3 regions of the Paenibacillus sp. Mc5Re-14 genome follow, and region 3 is predicted to be linked to each of the others. Evidence: a T-box and tRNA genes for the amino acid it is inferred to sense, from the RefSeq annotation. Region 3 holds a T-box; the other regions hold tRNA genes.

Region 1 (5,525 bases), 2.9 Mb from region 3:
ATGAGCGATGGGGTGACGCAGTAGGGTAGTGACGCGGACTGATGGATGTCCGTCTAAGCAGTGAGGCTGATGTGTAGGAAAATCCGCACATCGTAAGGCTGGGCTGTGATGGGGAGCGAAAATTGTAGTAGCGAAGGTCATGATCTCAGACTGCCAAGAAAAGCCTCTAGCCAGGAGAAGGTGCCCGTACCGCAAACCGACACAGGTAGGCGAGAAGAGAATTCTAAGGCGCGCGGAAGAACTCTCGTTAAGGAACTCGGCAAAATGACCCCGTAACTTCGGGAGAAGGGGTGCCTCGGTAGGGTGAATAGCCCGAGGGGGCCGCAGTGAAAAGGCCCAAGCGACTGTTTAGCAAAAACACAGGTCTGTGCGAAGCCGCAAGGCGAAGTATACGGGCTGACGCCTGCCCGGTGCTGGAAGGTTAAGGGGAGTGGTAAGCCTTCGGGCGAAGCTATGAACCGAAGCCCCAGTAAACGGCGGCCGTAACTATAACGGTCCTAAGGTAGCGAAATTCCTTGTCAGGTAAATTCTGACCCGCACGAATGGCGTAACGACTTGGGCGCTGTCTCAACGAGAGATCCGGTGAAATTTTAATACCTGTGAAGATGCAGGTTACCCGCGACAAGACGGAAAGACCCCATGGAGCTTTACTGCAGCTTGATATTGAATTTGGGTACGATCTGTACAGGATAGGTGGGAGCCGTAGAACTTTGAGCGCCAGCTTGAAGGGAGGCATCCTTGGGATACCACCCTGATCGTATCTAGGTTCTAACTTGGTACCGTGATCCGGTACGAGGACAGTGTCAGGTGGGCAGTTTGACTGGGGCGGTCGCCTCCTAAAGAGTAACGGAGGCGCCCCAAGGTTCCCTCAGAATGGTTGGAAATCATTCGAAGAGTGCAAAGGCAGAAGGGAGCTTGACTGCGAGACCTACAAGTCGAGCAGGGACGAAAGTCGGGCTTAGTGATCCGGTGGTACCGCATGGAAGGGCCATCGCTCAACGGATAAAAGCTACCCTGGGGATAACAGGCTTATCTCCCCCAAGAGTCCACATCGACGGGGAGGTTTGGCACCTCGATGTCGGCTCATCGCATCCTGGGGCTGAAGTAGGTCCCAAGGGTTGGGCTGTTCGCCCATTAAAGCGGTACGCGAGCTGGGTTCAGAACGTCGTGAGACAGTTCGGTCCCTATCTGTCGTGGGCGTAGGAAATTTGAGAGGAGCTGTCCTTAGTACGAGAGGACCGGGATGGACGTACCGCTGGTGTACCAGTTGTTCCGCCAGGAGCACCGCTGGGTAGCTATGTACGGAAGGGATAAGCGCTGAAAGCATCTAAGCGTGAAGCCCCCCTCAAGATGAGATTTCCCAATTAGTAAGACCCCTTGAAGACGACGAGGTAGATAGGTTGGGGGTGGAAGTGCAGTAATGCATGGAGCTGACCAATACTAATCGGTCGAGGGCTTATCCTAAGATAAAGCGCAATGAAGTTTCGGATCCAGTTTTCAGGGTGTAACCTTGAAGTTAGAATTTGCGAGGCAAATTCATGTTTGGTGGCGATAGCGGAGGGGTTCCACACGTACCCATCCCGAACACGACCGTTAAGCCCTCCAGCGCCGATGGTACTTGGACCGCAGGGTCCTGGGAGAGTAGGACGCCGCCAAGCATAAGCCCCTTCTCTGGGGATTTTTTTTCGCCTGTAAGACTAACCTCTACATAATCAGAATTTTAATGGTTATTTCTAAGATGGGGCTATAGCTCAGCTGGGAGAGCGCCTGCCTTGCACGCAGGAGGTCAGGGGTTCGATCCCCCTTGGCTCCACCAATATTCCCTGATAGCTCAGTTGGTAGAGCACTCGACTGTTAATCGAGTTGTCACAGGTTCGAGTCCTGTTCGGGGAGCCATATGGAGAGGTGTCCGAGTTGGCCGAAGGAGCACGATTGGAAATCGTGTAGGCGCCAAAAGCGTCTCGAGGGTTCGAATCCCTCTCTCTCCGCCAGCTCTTATAATAGATATGTGGCCCGTTGGTCAAGGGGTTAAGACACCTCCCTTTCACGGAGGTAACAGGGGTTCGAATCCCCTACGGGTCATAGTAGTATGGAGGCTTAGCTCAGCTGGGAGAGCATCTGCCTTACAAGCAGAGGGTCGGGGGTTCGATCCCCTCAGCCTCCACCATTAATAATATTGAGAAGTACCTTCAATGTCGCGGGGTGGAGCAGTTCGGTAGCTCGTCGGGCTCATAACCCGAAGGTCGTAGGTTCAAATCCTGCCCCCGCAATTAATTTCCTGATGGAAATGCCTCTGGAACTGTGGTGTAGAGGCCTAACATGCCTGCCTGTCACGCAGGAGATCGCGGGTTCGAATCCCGTCAGTTCCGCCATTTAACTTAATATGCCGGTGTAGCTCAACTGGTAGAGCAACTGACTTGTAATCAGTAGGTTGGGGGTTCAAGTCCTCTCGCCGGCACCATTTTGGAGGATTAGCGAAGTGGCCAAACGCATCAGACTGTAAATCTGCTCCCTTACGGGTTCGGTGGTTCGAATCCATCATCCTCCACCAGTTTTATTATTATGGTGGTCGTGACGAATGGATTAACGTACCGAATTGTGGCTACGGCATTCGTGGGTCCAAGGCCCATTGATCGCCCTGTTAAATACATAATGGGGATTAGCCAAGCGGTAAGGCAACGGACTTTGACTCCGTCATGCATAGGTTCAAATCCTATATCCCCAGCCATTAAGAGCCATTAGCTCAGTTGGTAGAGCACCTGACTTTTAATCAGGGTGTCGAAGGTTCGAGTCCTTCATGGCTCACCATTATCATTGTATGCGCGTGTGGCGGAATTGGCAGACGCACTAGACTTAGGATCTAGCGTCTTTGACGTGGGGGTTCAAGTCCCTCCACGCGCATATTGTTTTTGCGGACGTGGCTCAGCGGTAGAGCATCGCCTTGCCAAGGCGAGGGTCGCGGGTTCGATTCCCGTCGTCCGCTCCATATTTGCGCCCTTAGCTCAGCTGGATAGAGCGTTTGACTACGAATCAAAAGGCCGGGAGTTCGAATCTCTCAGGGCGCGCCATTAATTTCATAAGCCGGTGTGGCGGAATTGGCAGACGCGCGCGACTCAAAATCGTGAGGGAAACCGTGGAGGTTCGAGTCCTCTCACCGGCATCTATTACGGGATGTAGCTCAGCTTGGTAGAGCACCTGGTTTGGGACCAGGGGGTCGCATGTTCAAATCGTGTCATCCCGACCATTTTTTTGCGGGTGTAGTTCAATGGTAGAACTCCAGCCTTCCAAGCTGGTAGCGTGGGTTCGATTCCCATCACCCGCTTTATATAGATGAAAAAAGAGACGGCTTATGCCATCTCTTTTTTTTGTACTTTTAAAAAATATCGTGTTCTAGTCAATAAAGCTCAAGAGTTAGAACATTATAGTCTAAATCGATGAGATTGCAATTGTTATACTTCATCGATTTACACAGACTGGTTACTCATCGTCCTTACTAAGCTAACATGCCCCGTTAGTTGCCCCACTATTTTAAAACTCCTTTTCTAATTCAAGTCGCTCGGAGCTCCAATCCCATAACTCGATAGCACGATTGTAGTTGTATGATTTCTCTGAAGATTTGATTTCTTTGAATCCGTCCCACTTTGAATAGAGTTGGTGAGTACAAGCTTTGCCAGATCATTTCCTAATTGTTTGGTTGTACGAATGCTGGAACGAACGAAACGGAGTTATGGCATTACATTATTCCACATAAATCGCAGGAAGAAGAATAGGAAACTGGGGAATAATAGTTTCACCTCTAAAAACCGAATTTGGCCCAAAGGCCGAATATCGTTTTTTTTTGTTTCATGAGTGCCAAGCCAACATTTTAAAGAAAATAAACGCTATGTTTTCAGAGTGATCAGTTAGTTCTGATAGACGCTAGTGATCCACCGTTGCTAACTATTCTGCACGTGTGTTTATTCTCTAGACTACTGATAACAGGATACGTTAAGTGTGTGATTATGAATCTTCTACATAGTCCAAAAATAGCAATAATTTGAATCTGAATTCATAAGAGTGAAATAAAAGTATTTCCTTTATTACACACTTAGTCTCTACCACACTTTGCGAAGGTTGTTTGTTTATTGTTATGTGAATTATTTTTTGATCTAATAGAACTATTTCAACCTTTTCCCTTGATGTCGATATAATTGAGGGTCACAAAAGTGTATTCCTTTAGGCAAATGGAGATCAACTCGCTAAAACGAAAAATATGTAGGTTGCGAATCAGAATTGTCTTATTGAACAGGAGGGGTGTACTAGAAAAAAGACTCATTACGGAACTCAGAATTGAGGAAAAACGGAGGTTATGTTATGGACAAAAAGAATGATAAAAGTTGCTGGATGAAGTGATTGACCATAAGCCTTGCGATTACAAGCAGCAAGATATAAACATTAGGAGGATAACCAATATGAATTCATTCAAGAAAACGAAGAGCTTGATCAGCGCCCTGACCGGGGCTGCACTATTATTCTCGCTACCAATGACGGCAGGCGCGGAGAGCAATATCAACTATACAGGCATGTTCCTGGGCTATGACGGAAGTGTAAACACCAGCCCTGTCTGGACCTACAACCCTGACATTGTCTCCTATGATCTGCTGAACTGGAACCAGGGGGGCACCGATGCAGCCTCCATTACCTCTAATAGCGCCTCCGTCATCCAAGACCTGGGGAAAATCGTCACCGTTTCCACCCACATGCCCAATCCTCAGGGTGGAAATGTAAACGCCCCAATGTCTGATTCCGATTTTAATATCTTGGCCAATACAGACATTTCATCCATCAATTCGTCCAGCCCCGCATGGCTACAAAATTATAAGGCCCAGGTTGACAATGTTGTGACCGGTCTGCAAAAGTTTAACTCATCCCCCGTTTACTACAGACCCTTCCATGAAATGAACGGAGGCTGGTTCTGGTGGGGAAACAAGAATACGACAGACTATAAGAACCTGTACATCAATTTGTACAATTACATCGTGACGACCAATGGCATGTCCAACGTCAATTTTGTCTATGCCCCAAATAAAGGAGCTAACGCGGCTGCTTATTACCCCGGCTCTAGCTATGTCACATGGATTGGCATCGATGCTTACAGCGATGATCCGTCCAATGACAATGAAATCAAGATGGCTTACAATGACATCAAAGGACTTGGCAAAACTTACGGCTTTTGCGAAATTGGACCAGCCGTGGGTGGCGACCATGTGGATCGCAACAATAATCAGCTCAAGGAATTCGATTATTCGCTTTGGAACAACGCCCTGAATGAAGTCTACACTGGAGCAAGCTTCTTTATCACCTGGGATGGCGCTTATGCTCCGCAGAATAACACAAACGGCAGCGTGCTGTTTACAAAGGAGAGCTCCCAGTAAGTGCCTAGCGCCCGGCGTCCAGGCAGCACGGCATCAATGCGTTAATCTCAAGCTGACCGCAGAGCCTTGGGAGAGTGGGACGTTTTCAAGAACGACAACAAAAAGCACCAC
Region 2 (5,525 bases), 1.3 Mb from region 3:
TAACCCATTCCCTTTGTTAACTCTCATCATCTCTCACCGCCTTTCACTGTGTCTTGCTTATGTCCTTATTGTACGCTGACCTAGCGTTTGACAAAACGGACCCCAGACGGTTTTTGAACCTAGACCTAAGTCGGGGATGGATATAGACCTGCGGCTATCCTCCTCTATGCTGCTCTGCTGCAAGGGATGTTGAGTGCCGCTTTCCTGCATGCTTAGAGCGTAGTGAGAGGACGAGACAAGCAAATAAAGCTACCGCTGCAACCATATATGGCATATTAATATGAACATCAAACAGCAGTCCCGCAATTAACGGTCCAATGACATTCCCCAAGCTGGTATAGGACGAGTTCATACCCGCTACAAACCCTTGCTCATCCCCAGCCTGCCGCGATAGAGAAGTGCTTACTGCCGGGCGAAGGATATCCATAGCCAGAAAAATGATAAAAGTCGTCAGCATAATCATCACGTACTGCTCAGCAAATAAAGTTAGGAAAATAAACAGTCCTCCAATAGCCAAGCAAAGGTGAATTACTTTTTTCTCACCAAAACGGTTAATGATCCAACCAAATATAGTTGCTTGCACAACTGCTCCCAAAATAGAGCCTGTCGTTATAATGATGGCAATATCCATTGGTGTAAAACCATATTTATGGTCAACAAACAGTCCAAATACCGTTTCAAAATTTGCCAATCCAAAAGCAACGACAAATACAATGAGCAAGCCCATGAAATACGGAGATTGATAGGACTTCGCAAATTGCTGTAAAAGGTTTTCTTTTTCCCGCGGAAGCTCTCTATTGTACTGTTGCTTTTCCTTGCTCAAAGACTCCGGCAACACGAGCAGAGACAAAATAGCCGCTATCCCTGCAGCACCTGCCGCCGCAAAGAAGGGAATACGTATTCCATAGGCAGCAAGCAAACCGCCAATCCCTGGTCCGATTATGAAGCCTGTGTTAATCGCTGCATTAATCATCCCCATACCCTTGCCTCTTTCTTCAAACGAGGTCACATCAGCGACGTAGGCCATAATAGAAGGAGTAAGCAACGCTGCCCCTACCCCGCCCATGATTCGTGCAACAAACAAAGTAGGGACGGAACTCGCCAGTCCAAAAACAAGCTCTGACAGCATAAAAATGAACATTCCAGAAACAATCAACTTTTTACGTCCATAACGGTCAGATAATTTTCCTGACAGCGGTGATAATAAAAGCTGTGTCAACGCAAAAGCTGCAACCATCAGCCCCATGGAAGAACCGTTCATCCCTAGCTCGCTTATAAATTTAGGTAAAACAGGAACAACTAATCCAATCCCCATGAATGCTAAAAAAATGTTAAGCATCAATAACAGCATTGCTCCCCGATTTCTTGTCAGTATAGACATATTTCCACCCTTCCTTTTCAGAACCCCTTTTATTTATCAATAGTTAATTTCAGTATCCCAACTTCAAAAACAAAAAAACTTTAATTGTTTTATTAGTTTTCACATAAAAAAAGCCTCTATTAATATGCACATATTATTAGGCTATTTTTGTTTTTCGACTAACCCAAATAACAATATATCTACAATGGAATAAGTTGCTTCCTCTACCGTCACACTGTTATCCAGAAAGAAACGCTGATCAAGCGTTAAATTTACTGAATCAATAATAAGCTTCATGATCAGAGCCTCATTTTTATTCACAATAATTCCTTCTCGGATACCTTCCTGAATTAATGTTCTAATCGGAGACCAATCATTTAAATCAGCATGTACTCTTTTCCATTGCTCAGGATAATATTTTTTCATCTGGTCTAATATTCTTAAATCATAAAACTTATAATACAGCGGCATAACCCTAATCGACTGTTTAATCTTTTCTAACAAAGATAATTCATTGTTTCGGATAATTTGTTCTGTCTTTTGAATCATATCATCATTTGTACGCTCAATCAGTGTCTCTAAAATAAGCGTCTTAGATGAAAAATTCTCGTACAATGTACGCTTACTGATGGCAAGTCTTTTCGCAAGATCATCCATAGTAAATTTCAAGCCATTCTCATGAACTTCCTCTACAAAAGCTTCCAAAATTCTTTCCTGCATATGCATTCCTCATTTCTCTTACACTTAATAAACTATAAATGTTTTTTCAGTACCATCATCCTACTACAACTTTCAAAGTCCCAGTCAAATATAAACCTAATTAAAAAGGATCTCTGCAAAGTTCTTATCTTCCACTCATCTGGATCCAAGTTAATCTTGTTGCCAAAGTTAAGAATACGAATAATAAAAAGGATGATAAAATGCATTAAAGCATTTTATCATCCTTCTATATATACCGGCGAGAGGACTCGAACCTCCACGGTTTCCCACTCGATTTTGAGTCGAGCGCGTCTGCCATTCCGCCACGCCGGCATATTAAGTTATGGAGGCGCCACCCAGATTTGAACTGGGGAATAAAGCTTTTGCAGAGCTTTGCCTTACCACTTGGCTATGGCGCCAGAGTATAAAAAGCGGACGACGGGAATCGAACCCGCGACCCTCGCCTTGGCAAGGCGATGCTCTACCGCTGAGCCACGTCCGCATAAGATGGCTGGGGATATAGGATTTGAACCTATGCATGACGGAGTCAAAGTCCGTTGCCTTACCGCTTGGCTAATCCCCAATAAGAAAGGGCGGCCGATGGGGCTTGAACCCACGAATGCCGGAGTCACAGTCCGGTGCGTTAACCACTTCGCCACGACCGCCACAGGAAAAGAAGTAATTGGCAGGGGCAGCAGGAATTGAACCCACACCAACGGTTTTGGAGACCGTTGTTCTACCTTTAAACTATGCCCCTATAAAACTGGTGGAGGATGATGGATTCGAACCACCGAACCCGTAAGGGAGCAGATTTACAGTCTGATGCGTTTGGCCACTTCGCTAATCCTCCAAAATGGTGCCGGCGAGAGGACTTGAACCCCCAACCTACTGATTACAAGTCAGTTGCTCTACCAATTGAGCTACACCGGCACAAAAACTATTCAATTAAAAGTGGCTCGGGACGGAATCGAACCGCCGACACGAGGATTTTCAGTCCTCTGCTCTACCGACTGAGCTACCGAGCCTTACAATAAGACCCTTTATCAATTAATACATTAATAATGGCGGAACTGACGGGATTCGAACCCGCGATCTCCTGCGTGACAGGCAGGCATGTTAGGCCTCTACACCACAGTTCCATAATAGATTTAAATTGGTTGCGGGGGCAGGATTTGAACCTGCGACCTTCGGGTTATGAGCCCGACGAGCTACCGAACTGCTCCACCCCGCGACAGTAATAAGTATTTATTTTAAAATGGTGGAGGCTGAGGGGATCGAACCCCCGACCCTCTGCTTGTAAGGCAGATGCTCTCCCAGCTGAGCTAAGCCTCCTCAACGGAACACTTCTCGTATTATACCATAACAAACTTTTTAATGCAATTTTTTTTATGACCCGTAGGGGATTCGAACCCCTGTTACCTCCGTGAAAGGGAGGTGTCTTAACCCCTTGACCAACGGGCCATGCTATAGAATAATTCTGGCGGAGAGAGAGGGATTCGAACCCTCGAGACGCTTTTGGCGCCTACACGATTTCCAATCGTGCTCCTTCGGCCAACTCGGACACCTCTCCATATGGCTCCCCGAACAGGACTCGAACCTGTGACAACTCGATTAACAGTCGAGTGCTCTACCAACTGAGCTATCAGGGAATATTAACACTTGTTTCAAGGTTACACCTTGAAAACTGAATCCGAAACTTATTGCGTCTTATCTTAGGATAAGCCCTCGACCGATTAGTATTGGTCAGCTCCATGCATTACTGCACTTCCACCCCCAACCTATCTACCTCGTCGTCTTCAAGGGGTCTTACGAATTGGGAAATCTCATCTTGAGGGGGGCTTCACGCTTAGATGCTTTCAGCGCTTATCCCTTCCGTACATAGCTACCCAGCGGTGCTCCTGGCGGAACAACTGGTACACCAGCGGTACGTCCATCCCGGTCCTCTCGTACTAAGGACAGCTCCTCTCAAATTTCCTACGCCCACGACAGATAGGGACCGAACTGTCTCACGACGTTCTGAACCCAGCTCGCGTACCGCTTTAATGGGCGAACAGCCCAACCCTTGGGACCTACTTCAGCCCCAGGATGCGATGAGCCGACATCGAGGTGCCAAACCTCCCCGTCGATGTGGACTCTTGGGGGAGATAAGCCTGTTATCCCCAGGGTAGCTTTTATCCGTTGAGCGATGGCCCTTCCATGCGGTACCACCGGATCACTAAGCCCGACTTTCGTCCCTGCTCGACTTGTAGGTCTCGCAGTCAAGCTCCCTTCTGCCTTTGCACTCTTCGAATGATTTCCAACCATTCTGAGGGAACCTTGGGGCGCCTCCGTTACTCTTTAGGAGGCGACCGCCCCAGTCAAACTGCCCACCTGACACTGTCCTCGCACCGGATCACGGTACCAAGTTAGAACCTAGATACGATCAGGGTGGTATCCCAAGGATGCCTCCTCTCAAGCTGGCGCTCAAGATTCAACGGCTCCCACCTATCCTGTACAGATCGTACCCAAATTCAATATCAAGCTGCAGTAAAGCTCCATGGGGTCTTTCCGTCTTGTCGCGGGTAACCTGCATCTTCACAGGTATTAAAATTTCACCGGATCTCTCGTTGAGACAGCGCCCAAGTCGTTACGCCATTCGTGCGGGTCAGAATTTACCTGACAAGGAATTTCGCTACCTTAGGACCGTTATAGTTACGGCCGCCGTTTACTGGGGCTTCGGTTCATAGCTTCGCCCGAAGGCTTACCACTCCCCTTAACCTTCCAGCACCGGGCAGGCGTCAGCCCGTATACTTCGCCTTGCGGCTTCGCACAGACCTGTGTTTTTGCTAAACAGTCGCTTGGGCCTTTTCACTGCGGCCCCCTCGGGCTATTCACCCTACCGAGGCACCCCTTCTCCCGAAGTTACGGGGTCATTTTGCCGAGTTCCTTAACGAGAGTTCTTCCGCGCGCCTTAGAATTCTCTTCTCGCCTACCTGTGTCGGTTTGCGGTACGGGCACCTTCTCCTGGCTAGAGGCTTTTCTTGGCAGTCTGAGATCATGACCTTCGCTACTGTAATTTTCGCTCCCCATCACAGCCCAGCCTTAACGATGTGCGGATTTGCCTACACATCAGCCTCACTGCTTAGACGGACATCCATCAGTCCGCGTCACTACCCTACTGCGTCACCCCATCGCTCATCACGGATTACGGTGGTACAGGAATTTCTACCTGTTGTCCTTCGACTACGCCTATCGGCCTCGCCTTAGGTCCCGACTTACCCTGAGCGGACGAACCTTCCTCAGGAACCCTTAGGCTTTCGGCGGATCTGATTCTCACAGATCTTTTCGTTACTCATACCGGCATTCTCACTTGAATGCAGTCCAGCGCTCCTTCCGGTACACCTTCAACCCGCATTCAACGCTCCCCTACCCCTGATGCAAATGCATCAAGCCATAGCTTCGGTGGTGTGTTTAGCCCCGTTACATT
Region 3 (5,525 bases):
AAACAACCGAAAAGCCTAATACAAAAGCAAGTGTGTGCCCCATGGTACGATAGCGAATTTCTGCCTTGTGCCGTCCTTCAGCCAGTTCACGTGCCGACATTCCTGTTATATACGATAAATATGATGGATATAGTGGCAAGCAGCACGGTGAAAAAAAAGAAACCAGTCCGGCAACGATGGCCAACCCGGCGTTGACATCTGACATCATTATTTCCTCCCACCTGTCTTAGTGAACACGCAGAGCAGATACAAGCCCTGCCTACTAAAACATACGTATAGACAGAGAAAAATATGATGCAAGCCAAAAAGCGTATGCCTGGGAGAATAACACCCAAGCATACGCTTTTTACGTTCTTTTATTTTACTTAGCCTCTTATTTTATAATCGCACCATTCGGCATACCTTCCGGTACAGTGGCCAATGTAAGCTGATCCCCATGTGATGCTGCCAAAATCATACCCTGCGACAGCTCACCCCGAAGTTTTACTGGCTTAAGATTGGTCACACAGATCACCTTACGCCCAATGATATCTTCAGGGGTATAAAATTTCGCAATTCCCGACACCACCTGCCGCTGCTCATAGCCGAGATCGAGCTGTAGCTTTAACAGTTTATCAGCCTTCTTCACAGGCTCACAGGCGACAACCTGAGCAACGCGCAGCTCTACCTTGGCAAAATCCTCAATGCCAATCTCTTCTTTCGCCTCTGGTGCTTCCTGACTCGACTCAGATGCATTCAGCGGTTGAGCTTGTGTCGCAGCTTCCTCCGGTTTCTTACCTCCAGTCATTGCTTCTACAATAAAAGCAACCTCTTGCTCAGAGTCCAGACGAGGGAAGATCGGATTCCCTTTAACCAACTGCGTTCCTTCTGGAATACGCCCAAATTGCTTACCGCTATCCCATGTAGTCAGCTCTCCTTGACGAATACCGAGTTGTTCCCAAATTTGGTGAGGCGCACGTGTCAAGAAAGGCTGAAGTAAAATGGAAGCAATACGCAAGCTTTCTACCAAATGCACCATAACAGATGCCAATTCGCTACGTTTTGCCTCATCCTTAGCCAGATTCCATGGTTGAGTCTCGTCAATATACTTGTTGCTGCGGCTAATAAATTGGCTAATCGCCGTTAAAGCCACGGAAAATTCCATATTTTCCATAGCTTCTTCAACTTTACTATAAGTCGATGTTGCCATATCTACCAAAGCTACGTCGAATGAGGTAACATTGGCTTCATAAGCGGGAACTTTGCCGTCAAAATATTTGTCTACCATCGCTACAGTACGATTCAACAAGTTGCCCAGATCATTGGCCAAATCTGAATTTACACGTTCTACAAAACTTTCAGGTGTGAATGTTCCATCCGCTCCAAATGGCACCTCGCGCAGCAAGTAGTACCGAAGTTGATCCAGACCATAACGGTCAATCAACGTTACCGGGTCTACCACATTGCCTTTAGATTTCGACATTTTACCATCTTTCATGAGCAACCAACCATGTGCAAATACTTTTTTAGGCAACGGAAGATCCAGTGCCATCAGCATGATTGGCCAATATATCGTGTGGAACCGTACAATCTCTTTACCTACGATATGCACATTTGCTGGCCAAAATTTATCGTACAGCTCAGTATTAGAAGAGCCATACCCCAAGGCTGTGATGTAGTTGGAAAGTGCGTCAATCCACACGTATACGACATGCTTCGGGTCCCCCTTAACCTTAACTCCCCAATCAAACGTTGTACGGGAAACAGCCAGATCCTCTAGCCCCGGCTTGATGAAGTTGTTAATCATTTCTTTTTTCCGGGATTCCGGTTGGATAAACTGCGGGTTCTCTTCATAAAATTGTAGCAACCGATCAGCATACTTGCTCATGCGGAAAAAGTAGCTCTCTTCCTTGACCAGTTCTACAGGGTGTCCACTATCTGGGCTCTTACCTCCAGTGACATTGCCTTCAGCGTCCTTCACTACGTCAACGAGCTGAGTTTCTGTGTAGTAAGTCTCGTCAGGAATGCTGTACCAACCTTCGTATTCTCCCTTGTAAATATCGCCTTGTTTTAATAAACGATCAAAGATTTCCTGTACGACAGCCTTATGACGTTCCTCCGTAGTACGGATAAAATCGTCATTGGAAATGTCGAGCTTCCGCCACAGGTCTTGGATACCTGCCACAATGTCATCTACGAAACGTTGCGGCGTTTTCCCAGCTGCACTTGCCTTTTGTTCAATCTTCTGACCATGCTCATCCGTTCCTGTCAAATAACGAACCTCATAGCCCCGTAGCCTCTTATAGCGAGCCATCGCATCACCCGCTACCGTCGTGTAGGCATGACCTATATGTAGCTTGTCACTGGGATAATAGATCGGTGTTGTAATGTAAAATGTGTTCTCACTAGACATGTATGTTCCTCCTGTTTTGTTCACGGCTGCAAAAGATTTGCTACCATGATAGGTACTCCAATTCATGAATTAGACACAAATTGGCACAAAAAAGACCCCCGTCCCTATGGGACGAGAGTCACCTCACGCGTTACCACCCAAATTCCCTGTACCTTCGCAGAATACAGGCTTCACCGGTCACATCGACCGCCCATTAACGCTGGATCACGCCTCCTCCTTACAATTGCCTCTTGAACACAGCTTCACTATGGCAAATACGCTCGAAAAAGGTTCCTCCAGGACCATATTCAGGCTTCACTCCAGACCGGTTTTCAGCTAACTCCGGCTCTCTGTACTGGACGACTTACCTTACTCATCCCTTCACAGGAAAACAATATTAACCAAAATATAACCAAATCGGCACGGCGCTGTCAAGTCAGACCCTTCTCGGTATGGGTAGCCAAACGATCTTTGTCAGACTTATCTACCCCTTTTTTTGCAGGAGGGACCAAATCTACGCCGCCGGGATGAAATGGATGGCATTTAGCTATACGCTTTGCAGCCAGCCATGAGCCTTTGAGTGCACCATGCACTTCTACCGCCTCCAGCGCGTACGCCGAACACGTCGGATAGAACCTGCAGGTAGCAGGTTTTAATGGTGAAATGTATGCACGATAAAACTGAATCGGAGCCTGTACCACTCTACGTGTGGTGATTTTCATTTCAGTAGCCTCCGTGGCTGTGAGTGTGACTGCTCGTCTGTCTGAAACCCCCATCCGAATTACTTTCAGTATGCCCATTCTTCTGCTGGCAGTCTTTGCAATAACCAAAAATTTCAAACTTATGCTCAACGATTTGGAATTGATCTGTCGGGTCTGTCATTTGCATTGGACAAAAAGAAATCGGCAATGTTTTCTGACAATTCAAGCAAATCATATGGTGGTGGTGATGATGTTCATTACAGCTCACCTTGAACTTCATTCCATCCTCAAAAGATACCTGCTCCAGTACACCCAATTCCTGCATTACACGCAGATTGCGATAAACTGTATCAAAGCTAAGTCCGCTGTACTTCTTACCCATATATTCATAAACGTCTTTGGGGGACAGATACCCTTCATTCTCGGAAAATAACGTGGCCAGCGTCTTGCGCTGATCTGTAATACGCAGCCCTTGAGCGGACATCGTTGCGATAATCTCATCCTTTGTCAGCATGCGTTTCACCCTCCCCTGTCTATAGTTTCAGGTTTTCTGATGCAGGCTTAGGCTTGCATCTATTCATTATACCACGAATAAAGTCAATATTATAAGAGATATTCGTGCTACTCATAAGAAAAAGACGTTCTCCAGTGCTGCAACCAAGTTCGCAACGGGAGAACGCCTATATTCTGTAAGTGACATCGACTTTTAAAACGGTGAATGATGAGACTCAAGTGGTCTAAGCCGGTAAACAGCACCGGTTATTTCAAATTAATTTTTAATAGCTGGTAAAGGCATAACTACTACGGAAACTGGCAGATTACTACCAGCAGCTGCAGTGAAATACATCTCTACACTTTCCTCAATATGACCTGTACGATACAGTACACTCATTTCATTCGGAGCCCATACAGAACCATTTGTCGGTATACCCACAACCTGATTGTTAACCATCGCATAGCCGGAATATTCGCCTCCCCGCGGGTTAAACGTAATCAGTGAATATGGCGCTACATGGTCCAACTTAACCTTATATACAACACCAAAGTTACCGGCATTGGAAGCAGAAGAACCGTCCAGACCGTCGGTACCAATCAGGTTCGGGTCTACCTTATTATCACCAAGAACGATACGTTGAGCTGTTTTACCAACCTCTTCGGTATAATTGAGTGAAATATCCGAATTTGCGTACGTTCCACGGTTATGAATACCGTCCTTAGGCAGTTTTGCCAGAGTAGGCAACGCAGTCAACGGATCTACATTTGCATCCAGCACAACCACCGTATATTGAATAGGTTGATCCGTATACAAATCAGATAACAAAGAAATAACTTGTTTTTGCTTGATTTTTTGCGCGTTCAAATCTTCCAAAATAACACGGCTTTCGCCTGGGTTCAGAACCGTGCTGGAACGTTTGCTTCCGTCCAGCATAGATTGAAAATACCGTTGAATCGAAACTTTACCCGCAGCTGTGGCAAATTCAGATGGTCCAGCAAAACCGGAATTTTCAACATTTATGTTGGTTGGAGCAAGATTGTTGTTCGTCGCAATCACGTACATCTTCACATCTCGACCTGTTTCATTGACATGATGGACAAGAATACGCGTACTGCCTGAGCCTGTTTCCTGATACACGATACCATCCTGGAACACACGCTCTGGGCTGTTAGCACGAATCAGAAGACGTGGTGAAGAAGTGCTTGTCACTGGAATAGTGGCCATAGCAGGCACCTGACTGCCATCTACACTGTATTTATCGCCATATGGCGTGAAAATTTTATTGAAATCATCTTCGTTGTACAGCAGTTCATTTGTAATTTTAATTGTTTCACTTTTGGTACCTGTTGCGCCATGCTTATCAGTCACGTTCAGTTTAATTGTTACATCACCTGGTTGGAAGAAGGCAAGTTTCTTGTTCTCCCAATCACGCTTAGTGATAGCATTCTCATCGTCAGTACTCAGGTCGGTAATGGTGATTTTTTCACCCATCTTGTACTCTTTTTTATCTGTTGTAAACAGAGCCACTGGCGGCTGGTTTGGTGGTCTTACTGTAATTGTTACTGAGTAAGGATCACTCCAGTTCCCAGCAGAGTCAAGAACGGAATAGGTAACTACATATGTACCCGGCTCCTGAAATACGTCCTGCTTCCCTTCCCAACGTTGATTTACAATCGGAAGACCTGTAGGAGAAGATTCCTTGGTCAAATACGTAACTTGGGTTTCACCCGCGTAGATATCCTTTTGTTGAACCGTAAAAGAAGCTTTTGGTTTCTGATTCAAATCCATGATAACTTGTTTAGTTGTATTATTCACGGTATAAGGAATATTTAAGGCCTGTGTAATCGAGGTCAACGGCACCATAAATACGTTCTTTTGCTGGAAAGCCGGCCCCTTCATTTGTCTAGCTTCACCATTAACCGTATAAACCTTGCTGTCTGTTTTGAAGCGTAGAACA

What was found. The T-box of region 3 lies ahead of metG (methionine--tRNA ligase). A T-box ahead of a tRNA ligase gene usually reads a tRNA of that ligase, here a tRNA-Met.
Region 1: it has a tRNA-Met gene. The T-box ahead of metG (methionine--tRNA ligase) is inferred to sense a tRNA for this amino acid. The anticodon was not compared.
Region 2: it has a tRNA-Met gene. The T-box ahead of metG (methionine--tRNA ligase) is inferred to sense a tRNA for this amino acid. The anticodon was not compared.

Annotation. Positions count from the first base shown of each region.
Region 1 is NZ_CVPD01000001.1:1,961,859-1,967,383, reverse strand. It holds rRNA gene BN1546_RS09000 (23S ribosomal RNA) at 1-1,464, shown strand, start outside; rRNA gene rrf (5S ribosomal RNA) at 1,542-1,658, shown strand; tRNA gene BN1546_RS08990 (tRNA-Ala) at 1,741-1,816, shown strand; tRNA gene BN1546_RS08985 (tRNA-Asn) at 1,821-1,896, shown strand; tRNA gene BN1546_RS08980 (tRNA-Ser) at 1,900-1,991, shown strand; tRNA gene BN1546_RS08975 (tRNA-Glu) at 2,011-2,082, shown strand; tRNA gene BN1546_RS08970 (tRNA-Val) at 2,092-2,167, shown strand; tRNA gene BN1546_RS08965 (tRNA-Met) at 2,197-2,270, shown strand; tRNA gene BN1546_RS08960 (tRNA-Asp) at 2,296-2,372, shown strand; tRNA gene BN1546_RS08955 (tRNA-Thr) at 2,386-2,461, shown strand; tRNA gene BN1546_RS08950 (tRNA-Tyr) at 2,466-2,551, shown strand; tRNA gene BN1546_RS08945 (tRNA-Gln) at 2,654-2,728, shown strand; tRNA gene BN1546_RS08940 (tRNA-Lys) at 2,733-2,808, shown strand; tRNA gene BN1546_RS08935 (tRNA-Leu) at 2,821-2,901, shown strand; tRNA gene BN1546_RS08930 (tRNA-Gly) at 2,912-2,986, shown strand; tRNA gene BN1546_RS08925 (tRNA-Arg) at 2,992-3,068, shown strand; tRNA gene BN1546_RS08920 (tRNA-Leu) at 3,081-3,160, shown strand; tRNA gene BN1546_RS08915 (tRNA-Pro) at 3,168-3,244, shown strand; tRNA gene BN1546_RS08910 (tRNA-Gly) at 3,252-3,322, shown strand; gene BN1546_RS08905 (glycoside hydrolase family 26 protein) at 4,452-5,414, shown strand.
Region 2 is NZ_CVPD01000001.1:3,512,413-3,517,937, reverse strand. It holds gene BN1546_RS15930 (LiaF transmembrane domain-containing protein) at 1-27, opposite strand, end outside; gene BN1546_RS15925 (MFS transporter) at 155-1,381, opposite strand; gene BN1546_RS15920 (TetR/AcrR family transcriptional regulator) at 1,523-2,080, opposite strand; tRNA gene BN1546_RS15915 (tRNA-Leu) at 2,314-2,392, opposite strand; tRNA gene BN1546_RS15910 (tRNA-Cys) at 2,404-2,478, opposite strand; tRNA gene BN1546_RS15905 (tRNA-Gly) at 2,490-2,561, opposite strand; tRNA gene BN1546_RS15900 (tRNA-Gln) at 2,568-2,642, opposite strand; tRNA gene BN1546_RS15895 (tRNA-His) at 2,652-2,724, opposite strand; tRNA gene BN1546_RS15890 (tRNA-Trp) at 2,743-2,816, opposite strand; tRNA gene BN1546_RS15885 (tRNA-Tyr) at 2,824-2,909, opposite strand; tRNA gene BN1546_RS15880 (tRNA-Thr) at 2,914-2,989, opposite strand; tRNA gene BN1546_RS15875 (tRNA-Phe) at 3,012-3,084, opposite strand; tRNA gene BN1546_RS15870 (tRNA-Asp) at 3,122-3,198, opposite strand; tRNA gene BN1546_RS15865 (tRNA-Met) at 3,214-3,290, opposite strand; tRNA gene BN1546_RS15860 (tRNA-Val) at 3,316-3,391, opposite strand; tRNA gene BN1546_RS15855 (tRNA-Glu) at 3,449-3,520, opposite strand; tRNA gene BN1546_RS15850 (tRNA-Ser) at 3,538-3,629, opposite strand; tRNA gene BN1546_RS15845 (tRNA-Asn) at 3,633-3,708, opposite strand; rRNA gene BN1546_RS15840 (23S ribosomal RNA) at 3,773-5,525, opposite strand, start outside.
Region 3 is NZ_CVPD01000001.1:4,833,896-4,839,420, reverse strand. It holds gene BN1546_RS21935 (cytochrome c biogenesis CcdA family protein) at 1-205, opposite strand, end outside; gene metG (methionine--tRNA ligase) at 374-2,392, opposite strand; T-box leader at 2,497-2,765, opposite strand; gene yidD (membrane protein insertion efficiency factor YidD) at 2,803-3,093, opposite strand; gene BN1546_RS21920 (Fur family transcriptional regulator) at 3,095-3,586, opposite strand; gene BN1546_RS21915 (copper amine oxidase N-terminal domain-containing protein) at 3,842-5,525, opposite strand, start outside.